3 regions of the Holzapfeliella sp. JNUCC 72 genome follow, and region 3 is predicted to be linked to each of the others. Evidence: predicted binding sites of a transcription regulator. Region 3 holds the regulator's gene; each other region holds the start of a gene.
The links. Region 3 encodes NrdR, which represses ribonucleotide reductase genes. Its sites were predicted from a motif close to ACACNATATATNGTGT; they were not measured.
Positions count from the first base shown of each region.

Region 1 (6,899 bases), on a different replicon from region 3:
AAAATATTAACCCTGCCCAAAGGGAAGCTTGTTGCTCTGGATCAAACCCGATTCCAACAAGTGATATCACACATAAGATAATAACTAGCCATGGAATCACAGGATAAAACGGCGTTTTGTATTTCAAATCTGAGAGTTTATTACCAGCTTTCAAATATTGCTTTCTAAACCTTAACTGTGCTACACCAACTGATAACCAAACAGAGACTACCGCAAAACCTGATAACGAGGTTAATACTAAGTAAACCGTTCCTGGTGCATAGATGCTAGAAAACAGCGATAGTAACCCGCCTAATAAAGTTAAGGTTAAGCCATACACGGGTAGTCCGTTTTTATTTAATTTTGCTAGTTTCTTAGGTAATGGTCCTTGATTAGCCAATGACCAAATCATCCGCGATGCTGCATAAACACCAGAGTTTGCGCCAGATAAAACCGTTACGAATAAAACCACGGACATAATGTTACCTGCATAAGCAAATCCCGCATTATTTAAGATTGAGACAAACGGACTATTGGTTAATCCTGAGGATTCTTCAGGCAATAAAGCACCAATGACAAAAATAGCACCAATAAATAAAACAACCAGAATTACTAATGTTTTCAAAATAGCCTTAGGCAAAACCTTTTGCGGATTTTTGGTTTCACCAGCTGCTACCGCAATGATTTCTGTCCCCGAAAAAGCAAAGTTGGCGGCTAGGATAACTGAAATAACAGGTAAAAAGCCATGCGGTAAAATACCATTTTTAGTGAAGTTAGCTAATAATATCGGTTGAGTCTGTCCTGCTGACTTAATAATACCAAATACTAAAGCCAATCCGATTAGAATAAAAACTAATAATGCTACTGCCTTCAGAATTGACATAACGAGCTCACTTGCTGCGAACCACTTCACTTGTGATAAGTTCAATGCCGCAATCAATACGATAAAAACCAAACACCAAATCCAAACCGCAATGCTTGGATAAAACCCATTAGCTATCATGGCTAGGGTAATTAACTGTGACCCTAGTGATACCGTCCATGTTAGCCAGTATAACCAAGCAACTACGAATCCGACACCTGGATGAATGTGTTGACTAGCATAAGTATGAAAAGATCCTGTCGTCGGGTTTTGTACACATAATTCACCCAAGCACAACATCACAAGACACACCAAGATTGCTCCAATGATATAAGCAGCTAAAGTCCCTACAGGTCCTGCTGATTGAATTAAATAACCAGAACTCATAAAAATACCCGTTCCAATTACACCACCTAGTGACAATGTCACTAGATGCTTACTTTGCATTTCTTTTGCGAATGATTCTTTTGCCATTTTTGACTCCTCCTTTTTAATAAATGAAATAAAAAAAGACACCCGCCCTGAAAAAGGGCGAGTGTCTCTCGCGGTACCACCTTAATTTTAAGTTTAACTTCCTATCATCTACGGAAATAAACTTTCTCAATCCGGAACTATCATTCCTTCACGCTATATCAGGCGTACCCGTTGCAAGCTCAACTACTTTACCTACAAAAGCTCAAAGACCATTTTCGTTCTGCTTCTAATATCTACTCTCACCAGTTGTAGACTCTCTTTGAAAAGAAGTTAAGAAGTACTTTTCTTATCATCGCTTAATCATTTCATTTTTTTATAATGTTCACATGCTTTTTAATTTTTGTCAACCTTTTTGTGGAACCAAGGAATGTTTTTATCAAAAATAGCTAAAGCGTCATTTAGTAGATACAAGGTGTATGTGAATAGTAGCGTGAAGTTAGCATCACCTTGAAAGGCTGTTGTTCCCCATAGAATCACACTCATCACACCTTGGAAAATCCAAAAGTAATATTGTTCTCTAAATCGTAATGTTGCAAGAATTGATCCTGTAATACCAACAGCTCCTGCAAAGGCATCTAGTACTGGTCGTGGACTGATGAATAAATTTGTGTCCATTAAGTAAAGTAGGCCAAATACAACAATAAAGAATAATGCTGTTAGACCCCAATCTCTAACAGGTTTTGAGTCAGAAAGACCTCTGATATGTTCTTGTACATTTTCAGACCATTTTGGTAAAAGTAATACCGGAATATCTAATAAAACTATGTATGCTGCTTGTAGAACAACGTCAGCATAGTTTCTCGCTGAAATTGCCACAATAATATATAAAATAGCACTGATTAATCCAAACATGCCGTTAACAGGTTTGGCATTAGTAATAGCTAATGTTGTTGTATACCCTAAAATTCCCGCAAACATCGTTGTAATGGAAATGGCATCAATTTCACTAGTAATTGTTGTCAAAATCACGACAAGAATTCCTAATGCTAATAGCTGATAACTTCGCTTAGTCCACCCCTTCATTTGATGAATATACCAGCTTGGTTTTAAAACACGTAGTGCGTCTTGATTCAATTTCTTTCCCCTTCTCTATAAAAAATCAACACTAGATATTGTACACCGCATTCAAAAAAACGCAATATTTTTCTATATATTGTGTTTTTCGAAAAAGTCAAGTTTTTTAATATTTGATTTTTATGTAATAAATGTTAAAATTTAATAAATCTATAATATTCGGAGGTAATTAATATGAGATATGCAGTTTTGGGTTCAGGAGCTATGGGGTTTCGATACGGTGTCATGTTACAAGAAAATGCAGGTGCAACAGTTGACTTTGTCGACTCATGGGAGCCTAATATCGAAGCCGTCAAAAAACAAGGTGGTATTCGTGTTCAACGTGATCATGAAAATGAACAATTAATTAACGTTAACATTTACTCACCTGAAACTTATGATCAAAAACCAGATGTTTGGTTAGTTTTTGCAAAACAAATGGAACTCCAAAGTTTACTGGAACGTTGTCAAAAGGCTAACTTATTCAACGATAATCAATATGTTGTCAGTGCTATGAATGGGATTGGCCATATGGACAAAATTGTTCAGTTCTTCCCAGAAAAAAATGTTCTAGGTGGAACGGCTATGATTGCAACATTAATGCCTGAACCTGGATTCGTTGACTTTATGGGTAAAGAAGGTAAAGAAAGCATGCACCTTGCTACTTACGGTGACAATGAACCAGACGACACTCAAAAACAAATTATGGCTGACTTAGAAAGTGCCAAGCTTCACCCTATCTATAGTGAAGACTACTTGAGCATGGCTATGACCAAACTATTATTTAACTCAGTAGTGAACACCATTTGTACAATGTTTGAAATCCCAATGGGACAATTTGGCGATTTCAAAGGGGCAAAAGAAATGACAACTCAAATGATGGATGAAGCATTTGAAGCCTGTGAAAAAAATCATATTAACTTACCTCAAACCAAAGAAGAAGCCATTCAAAGTGTTTTAGATGGCTGCGTTGATTACAAATACCACCACCCTTCTATGTATCAAGATCTTTCAAAAAACCGTCCAACAGAAGTAGATTACATTAACGGCTACATTGTCGAACTTGGTGACAAAGTGGGTTACAATTGTGCGGTTCACCGTTTTGTAGTCAATGAAGTTCACTTAGCAGAATCAATCAAACAAGCCAAAAAATAGTTTGATATTCAAAGTCTTTTTATAAGTTATTAAAAAGTCGCCAAAACCTTTTCAAATAAAGGTTTTTGACGACTTTTTTTGTGTAACTATTTAAATTTTTGATAACAGATTTTAAAAAAAGGTTTGATATTCAAACAAAAATAATATACCATAAATTCCAGTTCAGAAAGTACCACAATTGCTGAACAATAGGAGGAAATTATGGAGCCAGTTTTAACTGCAAGCGAAATTATGAAAATGATTCCCAACCGTTATCCTATTCTTTTTATGGATTACGTTGATGAAATCAATCCCGGAGAATCAATCGTGGCAACTAAAAATGTCACAATTAACGAAGAGTTTTTCCAAGGACACTTCCCTGGAAACCCTGTTATGCCCGGTGTCCTAATTATTGAAGCTCTTGCGCAAGCCGCTTCTATTTTAATTTTAAAATCTAAAGAATTCGAAGGCAAAACTGCTTATATGGGCGCTATTAAAAACGCTAAATTCAGAAAAGTAGTTGAACCTGGTGATGTCTTAAAACTTCACGTCAAAATGATTAAGCAACGTGCCAACATGGGTATTGTTGAAACTTACGCAGAAGTTAATGGTAAGAAAGCTTGTCAAGCAGAGCTTACATTTATCGTAGCTAATCGCGATTAAATCAGGTATACGTTGCGCTTATAACTTAACTGAGGAGAAAAGTATGTCAGTTTATGATGACGAAACAAAGTTCAAAAAAGCGGAACATGATTTTATTAATGAAGCTTTAGCTAATGTCTATGACAATATTTTAAGAATCGAAGAAAAGGAGTTAAAAAAGAGCTCTTTTAGCGATATTACTGTCAAAGAAGTTCACTTAGTGCATGCTATTAGTTTGCACGAACCTAAAAGTGCTTCCCAGATTGCTAAAAAAATGCATTTATCAAGAGGAACACTAACGATTAACTTAAGAAACCTTGAACGAAAAGGCCTTATCAATCGTACCAAAAATCCTCATGATCAGCGAGTAACAGATATCACACTAACCAAAAGAGGTCGTGTGTTGTATCGTGCTCATAATGCTTTTCATTCGAAAATGGTCGACCGTTTTTTAGCAGGTTTCAACCTTGACGAACTCAAGGTTGTCAAACATGCTTTAGTCAACTTACAAGACTTTTTGGATGAGCTCACTTAAAACCGACATGAAAAATTTTTCTATCGAACAAACTGCTCACGTTGTTCCTGAAAATGTTGTCACCAATAATGACTTAACGGCATTTATGGAAACATCAGACGAGTGGATTTCAAAGCGAACCGGCATCAAACAACGACATATTTCAAATCAGCAAACAACAAGTGACTTGTGTTTAAGCGTTGCTGAGAATTTGATTACTAACAGCCAATACAATGCCGAAGACATTGACTTAATCATCGTTGCAACAATGTCTCCTGACTACATGACACCGAACGTGGCATCAATGGTTCAAGGTAGACTAGGTGCAACTAACGCGATGGCATTTGATATCAATACTGCCTGCTCAGGCTTTGTCTACGGATTGAAAATGGCACATTCATTATTTAATGATGACAAAATTTCAACCGCTATTGTAATTGGTGGTGAAGTATTAAGTAAATTGGTCGACTTTAGTGACCGTTCAACAGCGATTCTTTTCGGAGATGGCGCTGGTGGTGCTTTATTTACAAAAAATGACAGCACAGGTTACTACCTAGGTGATAATTTTGAAACTTACGGCGATATGGGACGTTACCTAACAGCCGGACATTTCAATACCCAAACACCCTTCAATCAATTGCTTGATACCACTCCCCTATCTTTTGAAATGAATGGCCGTAAAGTTTATGACTTTGCGACTTCAGCTATTCCTGAGTCATTAAATAAAGCTCTTGAAGATGCTGGCTTAGGCTTAGAAGATATTGATCATTTTATTTTTCATCAAGCTAATGCGCGAATTATAAAAACCGTGGTCAAAAAATTAAAACTAGATCCAGCTAAAGCTCATATCAATATTGATAAATTTGGTAATACAGCAGCTGCCAGCGAACCCATCTTACTTGATGAGGTGATTAAAGATGGCACTGTTCAAAAAGGCCAAACACTGGCTTTAATTGGATTTGGTGGCGGTCTTGAAATTGGAACCGTTATTTTAAAATACTAAAAACAACAAAAAAAATATAATAATAAAACTATTGGAAAATTGAGAGGAAATTTAATTATGACTAACGAACAAATTTTAAACAAAATCAAAGCTATCGTGGAAGAACAAACAGATGCAGATGTAGAAAGCATTGTAGAATCAACAAACTTTAAAGATGACTTAGACCTAGATAGTTTAGATGTTTTTGAAATCGTTAACGAAATCGAAGATGAATTTGATATTGAAATCGAAACAGAAGACGAAAGTCTAGACACTGTTGGTGAAGTTGTTAACTACGTTAGCAAAAAATTAGGCGAATAATAGAGGTTCGCTTATGAATTTTAGTTATTTATTTGCTGGCCAAGGTCAACAGTCTAAAGGTATGGGACAAGACTTATATGAAGCAGAACCTTTATATCGTCAAACCATACAGGAAGCTTCAAAAGCATTAGACCTTGATTTAACTGACCCTGAAGTCTTTGACGCAGAAGAAAATACACAGGTTGCAATCGTTGCAATGAGTCTTGGAATTTTCAGAATTTTAAATCATGAATTTGGTCAAGCTAGCAGCTATATTGGCCTTAGTTTAGGTGAATATAGTGCCCTACTCGCTGCTAACAGTTTAGATTTTAGCCAAGGTTTTCCACTTTTAGCTGACAGAATGCGCTACATGCAAGAAGCTGGCGAGAATAATCCTGGAAAAATGATGGCTGTTTTGAACTGTGATGCAGAACTTCTTCAAGAAGTACTAACCGACGTCAACCAGACAGATGCCGCCTATCCTGCAAACTACAATACCCCTGATCAAACAGTTATCGGTGGAAGCGCAAGTGGTTTAAAACAAGTGAAGAAAACACTAAAAGAGCATGGCGTTAAAAAGGCCATTCCACTTAAAATGTCTGTTGCTTCACATACACCACTTATGCAAGAAGCGAGCGATAAGTTAGCTAAACGTCTTGAAAACGTTGATTTCAAAACCCCTGACGTTCCTGTTATGAGTAACACAACCGTCACACCTTTTGACCTTTCAACAATCAAGCAAACACTAACTGATCAACTCGTTCAACCTACCCACTTTTACCAAGGATTAGAAAAATTAGTAGAGATGGATGACTTATCTGCTGTAATTGAAATTGGTCCTGGCCAAACACTAAGTCGTTTCGCTAAAAAAACATGTCCAAAGCTTGAAACTTATGCTGTTCATGATTTAGAAAGTCTTAATCAATTGCGTCAAAAATGGACAAAATAGGAGACATTAT
Region 1 covers NZ_JBSJYG010000002.1:45,502-52,400, reverse strand. Annotated here, with positions in the region: gene JNUCC72_RS06135 (amino acid permease) at 1-1,315, opposite strand, end outside; T-box leader at 1,366-1,617, opposite strand; gene pnuC (nicotinamide riboside transporter PnuC) at 1,649-2,338, opposite strand; gene JNUCC72_RS06125 (ketopantoate reductase family protein) at 2,564-3,523, shown strand; gene fabZ (3-hydroxyacyl-ACP dehydratase FabZ) at 3,725-4,165, shown strand; gene JNUCC72_RS06115 (MarR family winged helix-turn-helix transcriptional regulator) at 4,209-4,679, shown strand; gene JNUCC72_RS06110 (beta-ketoacyl-ACP synthase III) at 4,687-5,661, shown strand; gene JNUCC72_RS06105 (acyl carrier protein) at 5,719-5,961, shown strand; gene JNUCC72_RS06100 (ACP S-malonyltransferase) at 5,975-6,889, shown strand.
Region 1: a site for NrdR is predicted at 2,418-2,433, ahead of pnuC (nicotinamide riboside transporter PnuC). Genes of this name have one in related genera too.

Region 2 (6,899 bases), 230 kb from region 3:
GTTTTTCCCCCCCATACATAAGGAATTCCACCTTGTGCTTGAGCCATGTTAATAACTGATTGTACTTGACTTGATGAAGCTTGAGAAACAGCACCTGCATCCGCAACGTATTGACCTTTAACCCATTGGTTGTTTCCTAAATCGTACCATAAGTTGCCTTGGTAGTCGTAAGTTTTGTTTGTTACTTTCCATTGTGAACCATGTGGTAATGTTTGGCCTGTTACGCTTCCACCTTGGTAACCATTCCAAACGGCTACAGAGTAACCTGAAACATAGTTGATTTGAACAGTTTGGTTAACTTCAGCAGCTTGTACCTGTTGGTTAGCGTCATTGTCCATACTATTTACAGCTGCTACTCCGGCAATTCCAAGAAATGCTGCTGATGTAATTGTTGATAGTCGTTTAGTAAAGTTCTTCAAAAGTGAATCCTCCGATAATTGTTTTTAAATTTAATGTTTGATTTCTTAATCGATGAATTCATTATATCTAAAGAATGTTTCAATTATGTTACAGAGATAATCCGATAGTATTACAATTATTATCATTGAAATTACAACTCAAGTTTATTATCTTATATAGTATGTGTTAAAATTCATAAAAAGGATGGATGAATATGGATAAAGAAAAACTAGCCGTTGGCCAAAATGTTAAAGCAAAAGTTGAAGAAGATATGAAAAAGCCATTTTCAGGCACAATTGAAAAGATTTATGAAAATTCAGTTATGTTAACAATTACTGATAACGATAAAGAAGACGATAACAATGTTATGGAACTAAACAAGAAAATTATCGTAAACCTTAAAAACATCAAGTTAAAATAAAAAAAAGACTAGCCAGTGGCTAGTCTTTTTTTTAATAGATAACTTGAACATTAGCGTACAAGATTCCTGCTGATGGAATAGCATAGTTTGGCATCGCAACATCTAATTGACGAGGATTACTGTAAGCAAAACCACCAGTATCATTTACCGTACGGTACCATACAGTACCATCAGATAATGTAATCTTTAATTTAGTTCCTTTTGGAAATACTGACAAGTTAGCAGCAACACCGCTGTAACCCATGTTTGAGCCTAAAACTTTTGGATCATAAAAACTTAGTTTAAATGTTCCTTGATTTGAAGTTTGTTCAGCAGCTTGAGAAACAGCCACTGCATTTTGAGTATAACGACTGTCAATCCATTGATTAACACCTAAGTCGTACCACAAGTTACCACTTGTATCTGTTGCTGTATTCGTCACTCTCCATGTTGTTCCATGACTTAAATATTGTCCAGTTAGTGACCCTTCAATGTATCCGTTCCAAACGGCAATACCATATCCAGGTACATAATTAACTGCTACATTTTCGCCTTTTGAGGCAGCTTGTACGTTGTTTGATTGTGTTGGTTTTGCAATAATAACCATTAAAACCGCAATCAAACTCGCAAAAATCGTTTTAATTGTCTTATTGTTTAAATTTTTCAAGGAAATTCCTCCGAAATAATGTTTTTGTTTTTTTATTTTAAATAACAGAAACCATTGTAACGAACGAATGTAACAAACAGGTTACAAAACCCCCTTTAAACAATTACAATTATGTAACAATCGCTAACTTTTCGATTTTTGTAGCCTAATTAAGGCTATAACGTAACCTAAAATTGCTGGCAATAACCATCCAAAACCCATTGACCCAAGCGGAATATATTGATTAATAAAATCAAATTGACCACCAGGATTTGCTAATGCCAACACATTGCAAATAATTGGCAATATCGCAAACGCAACAGAAAATCGATAATAGGCTGCTTGATTTCCAAATTTTGGTGAAATAAACATAATGAGAATCAAAATAAAAACGATGGGATAAACAAAGTTCAATAAATAGTTAGAATACATCAAGATGAAATTCAAGCCAAACATGGCAATCACAAATGATGAGATTGCACTCGCTTTATTGAAGTAACCCGAATTTATTCTAGGGTAAATCTCGCTCAATCCCTGTTCAAAGGAAGACATCAAGCCAATCGCGGTCTTTAAAGTTGCAGAAATTACAATAACCATCAACAACAGTCCACCTGCATCCCCTAAGTAGTGATGAACAACTTTAACTAAAATTTGACTACCGTTTGTCATCGGATCCATAATAGCCAAGCTAGTTGCACCCAAATAAACTAATCCAAAATAAACAAATGTAATCAAAACTACTGCTACTAGACTACTTTTTAGACTTTCTATGGCCAACTGTTTAGCATCACTTATTCCAAGATTTTGATAAGCTTTAACAATAATAAATCCAAAAATGACCGAAACCAATGCGTCCATCGTGTTGTATCCATCTAAAAATCCTTGAAGCATCGGGTTAGTCTGATAAGTTACGTTAAGCGGCTGGATCGAATCACCCATTTTAAAAATAAATACTAATCCAAAAACAATAGCTAATGTTATCAATAATAATGGTGTAAAAACCTTTCCAACAATGTTGACAATATTACGTGATTGTTGACTTAATCGATACACAATCACAAAATACCCTGCTGTGTATATTGCCATTACGAGCAAATAATATTGTTCAGGTATAAAGCTACCTAATCCCATTTCAAACGATACGCTAGCTAACCTAGGTAATAAAATCAGCGGTCCAATCACCAAATAAAGTAGCGTCCCAAATAATTTTCCAGGAATGGGCGCTAATTTGGTCATTAATTTTTTGAAATGGTATGTTTGACTTAAACATAAGCTTGCAATTCCGATTAAAATAAAACCACAATCAGATAAAATAAAGCCTAAAAAGGCTGGCAGATAATTAGACTGTGCTTGTTGACCTAAAAAAACAGGGAATATTAAATTCCCTGCTCCAAAAAAAAGACCAAAAGTCATTAAACCAATCAGCAAAGTTTGCTGAATTGTTACTTTTTTTGTATTCATTTTTTTACCTCTAAGAATTTTATTGAATGATTGGTAACTTGTCTCCTGCATAAAAGACTGACGTAATGAAATGACCGTATAAGGGCATCACAATTTTAATTTTTTGGTCTTTTTCTGCTAAATCGCCAACTTGTGTGATAGTTAGCGTTTGACTATAATCTGTATGATTTTCTATCTTTTTAGAGTCAATCGCAACTTTAAATTTATTTGTAATGTCATCATCATCTTGATTGTAAACTTTAAAATCTAAAGCTTCGATATTTTCACTAGATGTATTAAAGTGATAAGTAAACGGTTTTTCTTTTGAAATTTCAGAACGATTTAATTCAACATTTTTATGTTTAGTTAATTGACTATCTTGTAGCGCTTTTTTTGAAGCCATCATATATTGAGGGTTATCAAAACGGTAACTAATCGTTTTTCCTGCATTTTTCTTCATGAACTCAGAATCATTAATCAAACGATCCTTGTCAAAGTTAGTCCCTGTTAGCACGCGTACTAACCCTTGATTACGATAATTCCAATCGCTGTTAAAATTTGTCCCGTTATAGGTTAACGTTTGTCCTTCCGAATCTTCAAATATTAATGTTGCATCATCTGAAAAAGAATCAATATAAAATGGTGTTTTGATTTCTAAAATATGTCCTGCAGAAATGTCTGATGGGATTTGTATCTGTCCAGCACTATGTTGATATAGCATACCACCTTCTTGCGAGGTATAGGCCATTTGATCTGTGTGATTTTTAGTCTTATCAAAATATAAATCAGGTTGCAATGACTCTTGCCCTAATTTAGTTAGATGATAAGTTAAGTTCTCTCCTGATTTCAAACTGTCATTAGTTCTAGCTTTTGTGTACATATCACTAACGACACTTTTCTTTTGATGAGCAGCCACAAATCGAGAACCTTTGTAGGCACCAAACATCACAACTAATACAATCACTAGTAAAGATGTCGCCTTTAAAACTGATACTAAAAACTTTTTCATATATTATAAACTCCCTCAATTTAGCACTCACATAAAATTATAAAATAGATAACAAACTAAAGTCTAGCTATTATCTACTTTTGTCTCATTTATTTATGGTATCTTTTGATATCCGTATAAACAGGTTGACATTTACCAAAAATTTTACTTAAATTTACTATTGTGGCTCAGCACAAAAGTCATTATTTTACAGATGCAATTAATTAAAATTTTTATCTAAACTCTGTAAAGATATTGGGATTACCTTTTGATGTCTGTCAACCTTTTTTTATTCAAATTATTGCTTGACTTTAGACGGTAATCATCGCACAATCTACATCATGAGGTATTGAGTTACCTTGATCCCCACAAGATATTGTGGGGTATTTAATTTTCAAAATACACTTTCAAATGGCCATTATCGTCGCATTTAATGGGCATTTAATAATTTCTAGGGGGATTTTTATCATGACAGAATCAATCATGTACACTAAAAACAACTGCATGCAGTGCAAAATGATGAAACGTTTGCTTGCTCAAAAAGGTATCGAATTTAAAGAAGTTAATGTTGATGAAGATGCAAAGGCTTTAGAAGAACTAAAAGCCCAAGGTTACCGTAGCGTACCTGTTTTCTTCTCACCTGATCAAGATCCTATTGTTGGTTTTGCACCTAACAAAGTGAAAGACTTGGTTTTATCATGAAATTAGCTTTTTACACATTAACTGGTCAAACCAGAAGATTTATGAAGAAGTTAGATTTACCTTCTTATGAAATTAGTGATGAAGATCCATTTCATGAGATGAATGAACCTTTTATCTTAATTGTGCCGTCATATGAACTAGAACTTGTTGAAAGTATTCTTGAGTTCTTGGATTATGGCTCCAATGCTGAAAACTTAGTAGGTGTTGCTGGTGGTGGTAACAAGAACTTTAACCATCTTTACCTTCACACTGCTAAGAAAATTTCAGAACACTATGACGTTCCTATTATTTTTGATTTTGAATTTAATGGCACCAACAAAGATGTCGAAGAATTCAAGAAAGTTGTGAAAGAATATGAGTCTTAAAGATTTAAATATCAGTGACATTTCTTACTTTGTTTTAAACAACGAGGTAAACCGTCCTGTTGATAATCAAATCCCACTTAATAAAGATAAAGAAGCCTTGAAGGCTTTCTTCCACGAAAATGTAATTCCTAATGTTAAACAATTTAATAACTTAAAAGAAAAATTAGACTTTTTAATTGAACATGACTACATTGAGGCTGAATTTCTAGAACAATACTCTCAAGATTTTCTAGAAAACTTGCATAAGAGAATGGAAGATGCAAACTTCCGTTTCAAATCATTTATGGCAGCTTACAAGTTTTATAATCAATATGCTTTAAAAACTAACGATGGTGCTTATTATCTTGAGACCTTCATCGATAGGGTCTTTTTTAATGCCCTTTATTACGCAAACGGCGATGAAAAACTTGCAGAAGCTTTAGCTGATGAAATGGTTAGTCAACGCTACCAACCTGCAACACCTAGTTTTTTAAATGCTGGTAAAAAACGTCGTGGAGAATTTGTTTCTTGTTTCCTAATCCAAATGACTGATGATATGAACAGTATTGGGCGTGGAATTAACTCAGCACTTCAACTATCACGAATTGGTGGTGGGGTTGGGATTGCACTGTCAAACTTACGTGAATCTGGTGCCCCAATCAAAGGAATCGAAGGTGCTTCTAGTGGTGTTATTCCCGTTATGAAGTTACTTGAAGATTCATTTTCATACTCAAACCAATTGGGCCAACGCCAAGGTGCTGGTGCTGTTTACCTAAACGTTTTCCATCCAGACATCATCCAATTCTTGTCAGCTAAAAAAGAAAATGCTGATGAAAAAATCCGTGTTAAAACACTCTCTTTAGGTGTTGTGGTTCCCGACAAATATTATGAACTTGTACGTACTAACCAAGATATGTACCTATTCAGCCCTTACGATGTTGAACGCATCTACGGCGAACCTTTCTCATATGTTGATATTACAAAAGAGTATGACAATATGGTTCAAAATGATGAAATTCGCAAATATAAGATTAAAGCTCGTGAACTTGAAAATGAGATTTCAAAACTTCAACAAGAATCGGGTTATCCCTATATTTTAAATGTGGACACTGCTAACCGTGAAAACCCTGTTGACGGTAAAATTATCATGAGTAACTTATGTTCTGAAATCCAACAAGTTCAAACACCTGCCATCTTAAACGATAAGCAAGAGTTTGAACAAATGGGAACTGATATTAGCTGTAACCTTGGTTCAACAAACATTGGTAACTTAATGACAAGTCCTGACTTTGGAAAATCAGTTAAAACGATGACTCGTGCTTTGACTTTCATTTCAGATACTTCAAATATTGAAGCTGTTCCTACTGTTGCTAAAGGAAACCAATTAAGTCATTCAATTGGTCTTGGTGCTATGGGACTTCACTCATTCTTAGCTAAAGAACATATTCACTATGGCTCAAAAGAGGCTTTAGAGTTTGTGGATACTTACTTCATGCTACTAAATTACTGGACTTTAGCTGAAAGTAACCAAATTGCTCGCGAAAGAAAACAAACTTTCCACGATTTTGAAAAATCAACTTATGCAACAGGTGAATACTTTGATAAATACCTAACTCAAAGTTTTGCACCAAAATCAGATCGTGTAAAACAATTATTTGATGGGATTATGATTCCATCTCAACAAGACTGGCAAGATTTAAAAGAAGCTATCCAACAAGATGGCCTTTACAATGCTTATCGTTTAGCGATTGCCCCAACAGGTTCAATTTCTTACATTAACGATACTAGTGCTAGCCTTCACCCAATTACTCGTCTAATTGAAGAACGTACAGAGAAGAAAAATGGTAAATTATACTTCCCTGCACCTCACTTGGATAACGAAACAATTAAATACTACACTTCAGCTTATGATACAGATATGCGTAAAGTTATTGACACTTATGCTGTGGCTCAACAACATATTGATCAAGGGATGAGTTT
Region 2 covers NZ_CM132220.1:146,887-153,785, reverse strand. Annotated here, with positions in the region: gene JNUCC72_RS00720 (C40 family peptidase) at 1-419, opposite strand, end outside; gene JNUCC72_RS00715 (DUF2187 domain-containing protein) at 614-820, shown strand; gene JNUCC72_RS00710 (hypothetical protein) at 852-1,466, opposite strand; gene brnQ (branched-chain amino acid transport system II carrier protein) at 1,590-2,906, opposite strand; gene JNUCC72_RS00700 (hypothetical protein) at 2,926-3,894, opposite strand; gene nrdH (glutaredoxin-like protein NrdH) at 4,342-4,575, shown strand; gene nrdI (class Ib ribonucleoside-diphosphate reductase assembly flavoprotein NrdI) at 4,572-4,940, shown strand; gene nrdE (class 1b ribonucleoside-diphosphate reductase subunit alpha) at 4,930-6,899, shown strand, end outside.
Region 2: a site for NrdR is predicted at 4,240-4,255, ahead of nrdH (glutaredoxin-like protein NrdH). Genes of this name have one in related genera too.

Region 3 (6,899 bases):
CGTAAGTCAACATCAACACGTAAACCAAGTTTCTTCATTTGTTTCTTAATATCTTTAGCGTAGTCTGAATGTAGATCTAAGTTAACTGGAATAATACGAGCTTGAACAGGTGCAATCCATGTTGGGAATGCGCCTTTGTATAATTCTGTTAGGTAGGCAATGAATCTTTCAAGTGTTCCGATAATTCCACGGTGAATCATCACTGGACGGTGTTCTTCCCCATCATTACCAATGTATGATAATTCAAATTTTTCAGGTAACATGAAGTCTAATTGGATTGTTGAAAGTGTTTCTTCATTTCCTAAAGCAGTTTTTGTTTGAACATCTAGTTTTGGACCGTAAAATGCAGCTTCACCTTCGGCTTCATAGTAATCTAATCCTAAATCGTCCATCGCATCTTTAAGCATTGTTTGTGCTGTTTCCCAGATTTCGTCGTCTTGGAAGTATTTTTCTGTATTTTGAGGGTCACGGTAGCTCAAGCGGAAACTGTAGTCTGTGATGTTAAAGTCTTTATATACTTCCATCATTAGACGTAGGATTTTAACAAATTCTTCTTTGATTTGTTCTAATTCTACGAATGTGTGACCATCGTTTAGAGTCATTTCACGAACACGTTGTAGTCCTGTCAAGGCACCTGATTTTTCGTAACGGTGCATCATACCAAGTTCAGCAATACGCATTGGTAAGTCACGGTATGAACGAACATGGTGTTTGAATACTTGAATATGTGAAGGACAGTTCATTGGACGTAGTTCAAGCATTTCGCCATCACCCATATCCATTGGTGGGAACATATCTTCACGGTAGTGATCCCAGTGTCCTGATGTTTTGTATAAGTCTAAGTTAGATAAAATTGGTGTGTAAACGTGTTCGTAATCAGCAGCCAATTCTTTATCTGTAATGTAACGTTCAATTACTCGACGAATAGTTGCACCATTTGGCATCCAGTATGGTAAACCAGCACCAACTTTTGGATCTACGAAGAATAAGTCTAAATCACGACCTAAAGTACGGTGATCACGTTCTTTAATATCTGCACGGCGTTGTAAGTCAGCTTCTAAGTCAGCTTTTTTATAGAATGCTGTACCGTAAATTCTTTGTAGCATTGAGTTGTCTGATTTACCTTGCCAGTAAGCACCAGCTACTGAAAGTAGCGCAAATTCTTTAACACCACTTGCATTTGGTAGTAATGCTTTGTAACCAAAATCAATGAAATCGCCCATTTTGTAAACTTTAATTTGAACAGCATCAATTGCTTTAAGCAATGACAATTTATATTCATCATTTTCAAAATGTTTTTCTAAATCGGCTTTGTCCATCATGTCAACTTCGATAGGAAGACCTGATTTGATTACTTTTTGCATTGCTTCTTGTAATTCTGGTAGTTCTGTTACAGCAATTTGGTTTTCTCTGTCTGTATCAACATAAAAACCATCTTCGATAGCTTTACTTTCACCAAAGTTAATATCGCTATGTGCTTTTTTTGCAACATATGAAAATAAGAATGCTGCTGTATCACGTAACACGCGTAATCCTAATTCATCATTTTGTAAAACAATTTCAATTTTTCCATCTTGTGAAATTTCTTCATTTAAATCAAGAAGTTCCCCATTTAAAACACCAGCAACAGCTTTTTTAGCTAAACTTGTACTGATTGATTTTGCAACTTCCTTAACGCTAACAGCGTCATCGTATTGTTTGCGGTTTCCATCTGGAAATACTAGTTCAAAACTCATAATATGTATCCTCCCAAAAAATAAAAAAAATCCCGATGCAAATTTTGCATCGGGACGTCATAAACGTGGTTCCACCCAAGATTTAGATTATTTTAATAAATAATCCTTCTCGTAAGACTTGATAAAGGTCGTCAACCTATCAGTGTTATTCATATTGCTATAAAAGTGGTACCAAATACAGTCAAAAGCTTTCAGCCAAGGCTTTTCTCTCTGGAATTAATGTATCGGCTTGTCTTTTATATGATAACTTTATTATAACTAATTTAATAAAAGAGTCAAGCATAAACCACTTATTCTAGATTTCTTTTATTAGGGCCACTAATTGTGACTTCTTTAGATAAACTTTTGACACGTTCCATAATTCGTTTTGCTTTAACTGGTTCAACATCGCCCTTTACATAAGTTAGATGATTTTCTAATTCTGTCATTGAAAAATTAGAACTAAAGAAAGTAGGCAAACGACGTTCCATACGATGTTGCAAAATAACGCCTAAAACGTCATCACGAATCCAGGCTGTCAATGTTTCAGCACCAATATCATCGAGCATTAAAACAGGTGTCTTTTTCAAACGTTCAATCTCAATGATCGCCGTATTATTTTGAACTTGTGATCGAATAGTTGAAGTAAATGTTGGAAAGTGAACAACTGAAACTGCTACACCCTTTTCGGCTAGCTTATTGGCTGTTGCAGCTAACAAGTACGTCTTACCAACCCCAAAGTCTCCGCACAAAAAGAAGCCTTTAGGTGTTTCACCGTTAAGATAATCCCTGATAAAACTAGCACATCCAGCTAATCCTTCAAACCTGCCTTCACTACCATCGTTGTAGTCATTTAAAGAGGCAGATTTCAAGCTATCTGGTAATGAGATGTAATTTAACTGTTTAGCCAATTTCTTTTGTCTAGACTTTTCTAGTGATTCTTTTGTCGGTTCATAACTAACTTCAATTAACCCATCATTTACAATCAAATGCGGTTCATAACCCGATAATGGATTATGAGACTTATCTGTTGTTGCTCTTTTTTGTGTAACATATTCATAAATGTTGGCACTACTCTTTTCAATCGCACCTTCATCTAATTTATCGCGGTTATTTGCAATAAACGCTTGCACATCTTCATCTTTAATTGCATCCGACATTAGTTCGTCTAGGCTAATGTTAACATTCTTCTTTTGAAGAATCTGATTGATTACACGTGAGATATTTTGCATTAAAACCCCTCCTTTAATCTGGATAGTCAATTTCTTTCAATAAATCATCTAACTGAGACAAATCTTTTTGTTCTGGCATTTGCGATTGGTTTTCTTTTTTAGACCAGTCTGTTGCGATTTCTTTGTGAGCAGTTTTTTGTTGGTATTTCGCTTTTTTATGTGTTTTAGGTGATTGATTTTCTCGCCTTTTCAGATACTCAACGACCTGTTCGGCATTTGTAATCCCTTGTTGCAGCCAATCATTTGCCAAATTATCCATTAAATTCTGTTTCAAAGTTGGCTCATAACGCAGTGCAATCCAAATCATCATATTAATTATTTCATCAGATAAATGCACATTCTGGCTCAGACGATAAAGGATTTGTTTTTCACTAAATGTTGAGAAACCACCCTTTTGATTCTTGTATCGCTCTAAATATTGTAAAGGCGTTATTTTTTTAGCACTTGCAATTAATTTTTTCTCTTCAATACTGAAAGGTTCTTTGCTTTGTGTTTGACTTGCTTGAGTTTGCGGCTTATGTTTAGCCACGTGCGCTGTTGAATGATAGGTATCAGCCAACATATTTTCAATACGTTTAAAGTTCAAGGTTGCATCCCCAACATTCAAAGTCTTCACAATGATATTCCCCAAATCTTGTTCTGAAATATCATAAAACCGCATCATATCGTAAAAGCGTTTTTGATGTTTCATCACTTCTCGTTCAGGAATGTGATAAGCCGCTAAAAAGTCCATCAAAAAGTCCCACTCAATCGTTGCAGCTTGCTTATCGTCCAGCTGGTTTTGTGTGTTCTTAGCGGGTGTTTTAGTCTCATCAGCCATTTCTTTAACTACTGGTGATGGTGATAATACTTGTTCTTCTCGAACATGAAAAATATCAAAAAAGCTACTTGAAATATCTTGTGGTTGATTAAAAATCACAGGCTTTGGCTGAGCGTATTTTTCTTTTAGTTTTTGGTAACGCACTTCACCAATTTTTTCTAAAAGTAAACTGGAGAGTAAAAATGTTTGGAAAAATTCCGAAACTGACAAAATAGGTTTAAGCTCGAAAACAAAAAATAGACCCAAAACCTCATTTGAGTCTTGATAAGTTTTGAGTAGCGAAACGCCTTCTAATTTTTGTCTTGCCTGATCAATATCATTAAGTGATAAATCTGTTTGTTCTTGAACCTGTATCAAGGTTTTATATTGTGATCTAACCGGCATTTTATCGGCTAGTTGATTCAACGTTAGAAATAAACTGATTGCTTTTGCACCGATTAACGGTTGATAGAGTAAAGTTAAGACTTCGATTTCATGTGCTGTCAGCTGCTGCGGAAATAGCGTATAAAATTTTTGCTTTGGATTATTAAATACAGTCATGAGTTTGCGACTTATTCTTGATCTTCTTTATTCATCATTTCTTCAAGAGTAGTCATAAATCCACTAACATCTTTGAATTGACGATAAACACTTGCAAAGCGAATATAAGCAACATCGTCCAATTGTGACAATTCGCTCATAACCAATTCACCGATTTTTTTAGAAGGCACTTCCATTTCACCACTGGTTCTAATACCGTTTTCTATTCTATCGACGATTTTATTAAGGGCTTCACTTTTAATGGGTCTTTTTTCGGCAGCACGAATAAGACCAGCCATTATTTTATCACGGTTAAAGGCTTCTCTTGTTCCATCATTTTTTACGACTAAAAGCGGCGTTAATTCAATTCGCTCAAAAGTCGTAAATCTAAATTGACAGTTCTCACATTCTCGACGTCGTCTAATTGCACGCCCTTCATCACTAGGACGGCTATCGATAACACGAGATGTTTTTTGATGACACATTGGACATTGCATGCAATCATTCTCCTAACGTTTATCTTGAGGCAACATTATCTGGGGATAATTATCACTAAGATATTTCTCTATTTGTTTTTCAGTTTGTTTTTTTGTGCCACAGTTATTAATAATTATATCCGATAATGTTCGTTTTCTTTCAATAGACCATTGCGCACGAATCCGCTTTTGAGCTGACTCTTCAGACATCTTATTGCGCTTCATTAAACGATTTAACTGTGTTGTTTCATCTGTATATACCAACATCACTTTATCAAACTCAGTTCGATAATCTGACTCAAATAACAGTGGAATATCCGCAATCACTAGCTCATTTTCCGGTGTATTAAAGTGCTCAACTTGACGCATTATTTCTTCTCGAATAAGCTTGCCATTAATTTGGTTTAGTTGTTTTAACTTTGTTGCGTCAGAAAAAACAATCGCACCTAATTTCTTTCGATTAATGGTTTGATTTTCATTTAAAACGTCCTCACCAAAAAAATCAAGAATATTATGCCAACCTTTTTTATGTGGTTCAATCAGTGACTTAGCAACTTCATCTGCATCAACAACTGGTATATTGTATGATTTGAAAATATTAGCAACTGTACTTTTGCCAGTTGCAATTGATCCTGTTAATCCTATTTTATCCGTCATTTTTTACCACCTGACAACTTGGGCAAAATGATGTTCCTCTCCCATTTACTTTTATTTTTTCTATTAGCGTTTGACATCTTTCACAAGGCATCCCTTGTTTGCCGTAAACATGTAGAAAAGATTGGAACTTACCTTCATTACCATTAGAATCATGATAGCTTCTAATCGTGGTTCCATTTAGCTCAATGGCCAACTTAATCTCTTCGTTAATTGCCTGACGCAAATCAGCCACTTCAGACTCGGTTAAATCCTGCGCGCGAGTTAATGGATGAATGTGACTCAACCATAAAACTTCATCAACGTAGATATTGCCCAATCCACTAACAACAGATTGATCAAGCAATGTATTTTTGATGTTTTTCTTCTTTTTTTGAAGTGCTTGATAAAAGTATGGTGTTGTGAATTCAGCTTGATTAGGCTCATACCCTAAATGTCGAATCCCTGTTTCAATCCGTTCCATACCTGTCTCTACTAACTGTAAACGGCCAAACTTTCGTACATCATCATAACGCAACTGTGTACCATCTGTAAATAAAATACTGAGGTGTTCGTGCTTTTGAATAGGACTTTCAGGTAAAATCAAGCGATATTTACCTTCCATTCTCAAATGTGACACAATTGTTAAGTCATGACTAAGTCTAAATAGCAAGTATTTCCCTATTCTATCAATTCTTTCAATGGTTTTGCCTTTCAACTTGGTTTTAAACTGATTAGCATCCCCAGAAACAATATTAGGATAAATAATATCAACAGACTCAATTGTTTTGCCTTGTACTTGCGACGTTAAGGTTTTTCGTACAGTTTCAACTTCAGGTAATTCCGGCATTGACTTTCTCCTTACACTTTTATTTAGCTTCGTACCATGATTGGCCATATGAACTATCAACAACTAAAGGAACATCTAGTTGAATAGCAGAAGTCATCACTTGTGGTACTAGTTCTTCAATAATGGCTAATTCATCTTTTGGCACTTCAAATATTAACTCATCGTGCACTTGTAGTAACATTTTAGTTCTTAACTGCTTGTCTTGCAAAGCTTTTTGCATGTTTATCATCGCAATTTTGATAATATCAGCAGCTGTTCCTTGAATTGGCGAATTCATAGCTGTTCTTTCCGCAAATGATCTTAGATGAAAATTACGAGAATGAATATCAGGTAAGTAACGACGACGATGCATCAACGTCTCAACATAACCATCAGCTTTTGCCTGTTCAATGGTGTCATCCATAAATTGTTTAACTTTTGGATACTGGGCAAAATACTGATCGATAAAAGCTTGAGCTTGCTTTCTTGGAATATCTAAGTTTTTAGCTAACCCATAATCTGAAATCCCATAAACGATTCCAAAGTTAACCGCTTTTGCTTGGCGACGCATATTTCCATCAACCTCTTCAGGTGAAGATAAATTAAAAATCTTCATAGCTGTATGAGAATGGATATCGTAGTCGCTCTTAAAAGCTTCTTGCATATTTTCATCTT
Region 3 covers NZ_CM132220.1:378,912-385,810, reverse strand. Annotated here, with positions in the region: gene thrS (threonine--tRNA ligase) at 1-1,736, opposite strand, end outside; gene dnaI (primosomal protein DnaI) at 2,027-2,947, opposite strand; gene JNUCC72_RS01810 (DnaD domain protein) at 2,961-4,307, opposite strand; gene nrdR (transcriptional regulator NrdR) at 4,319-4,783, opposite strand; gene coaE (dephospho-CoA kinase) at 4,796-5,419, opposite strand; gene mutM (DNA-formamidopyrimidine glycosylase) at 5,409-6,245, opposite strand; gene polA (DNA polymerase I) at 6,265-6,899, opposite strand, start outside.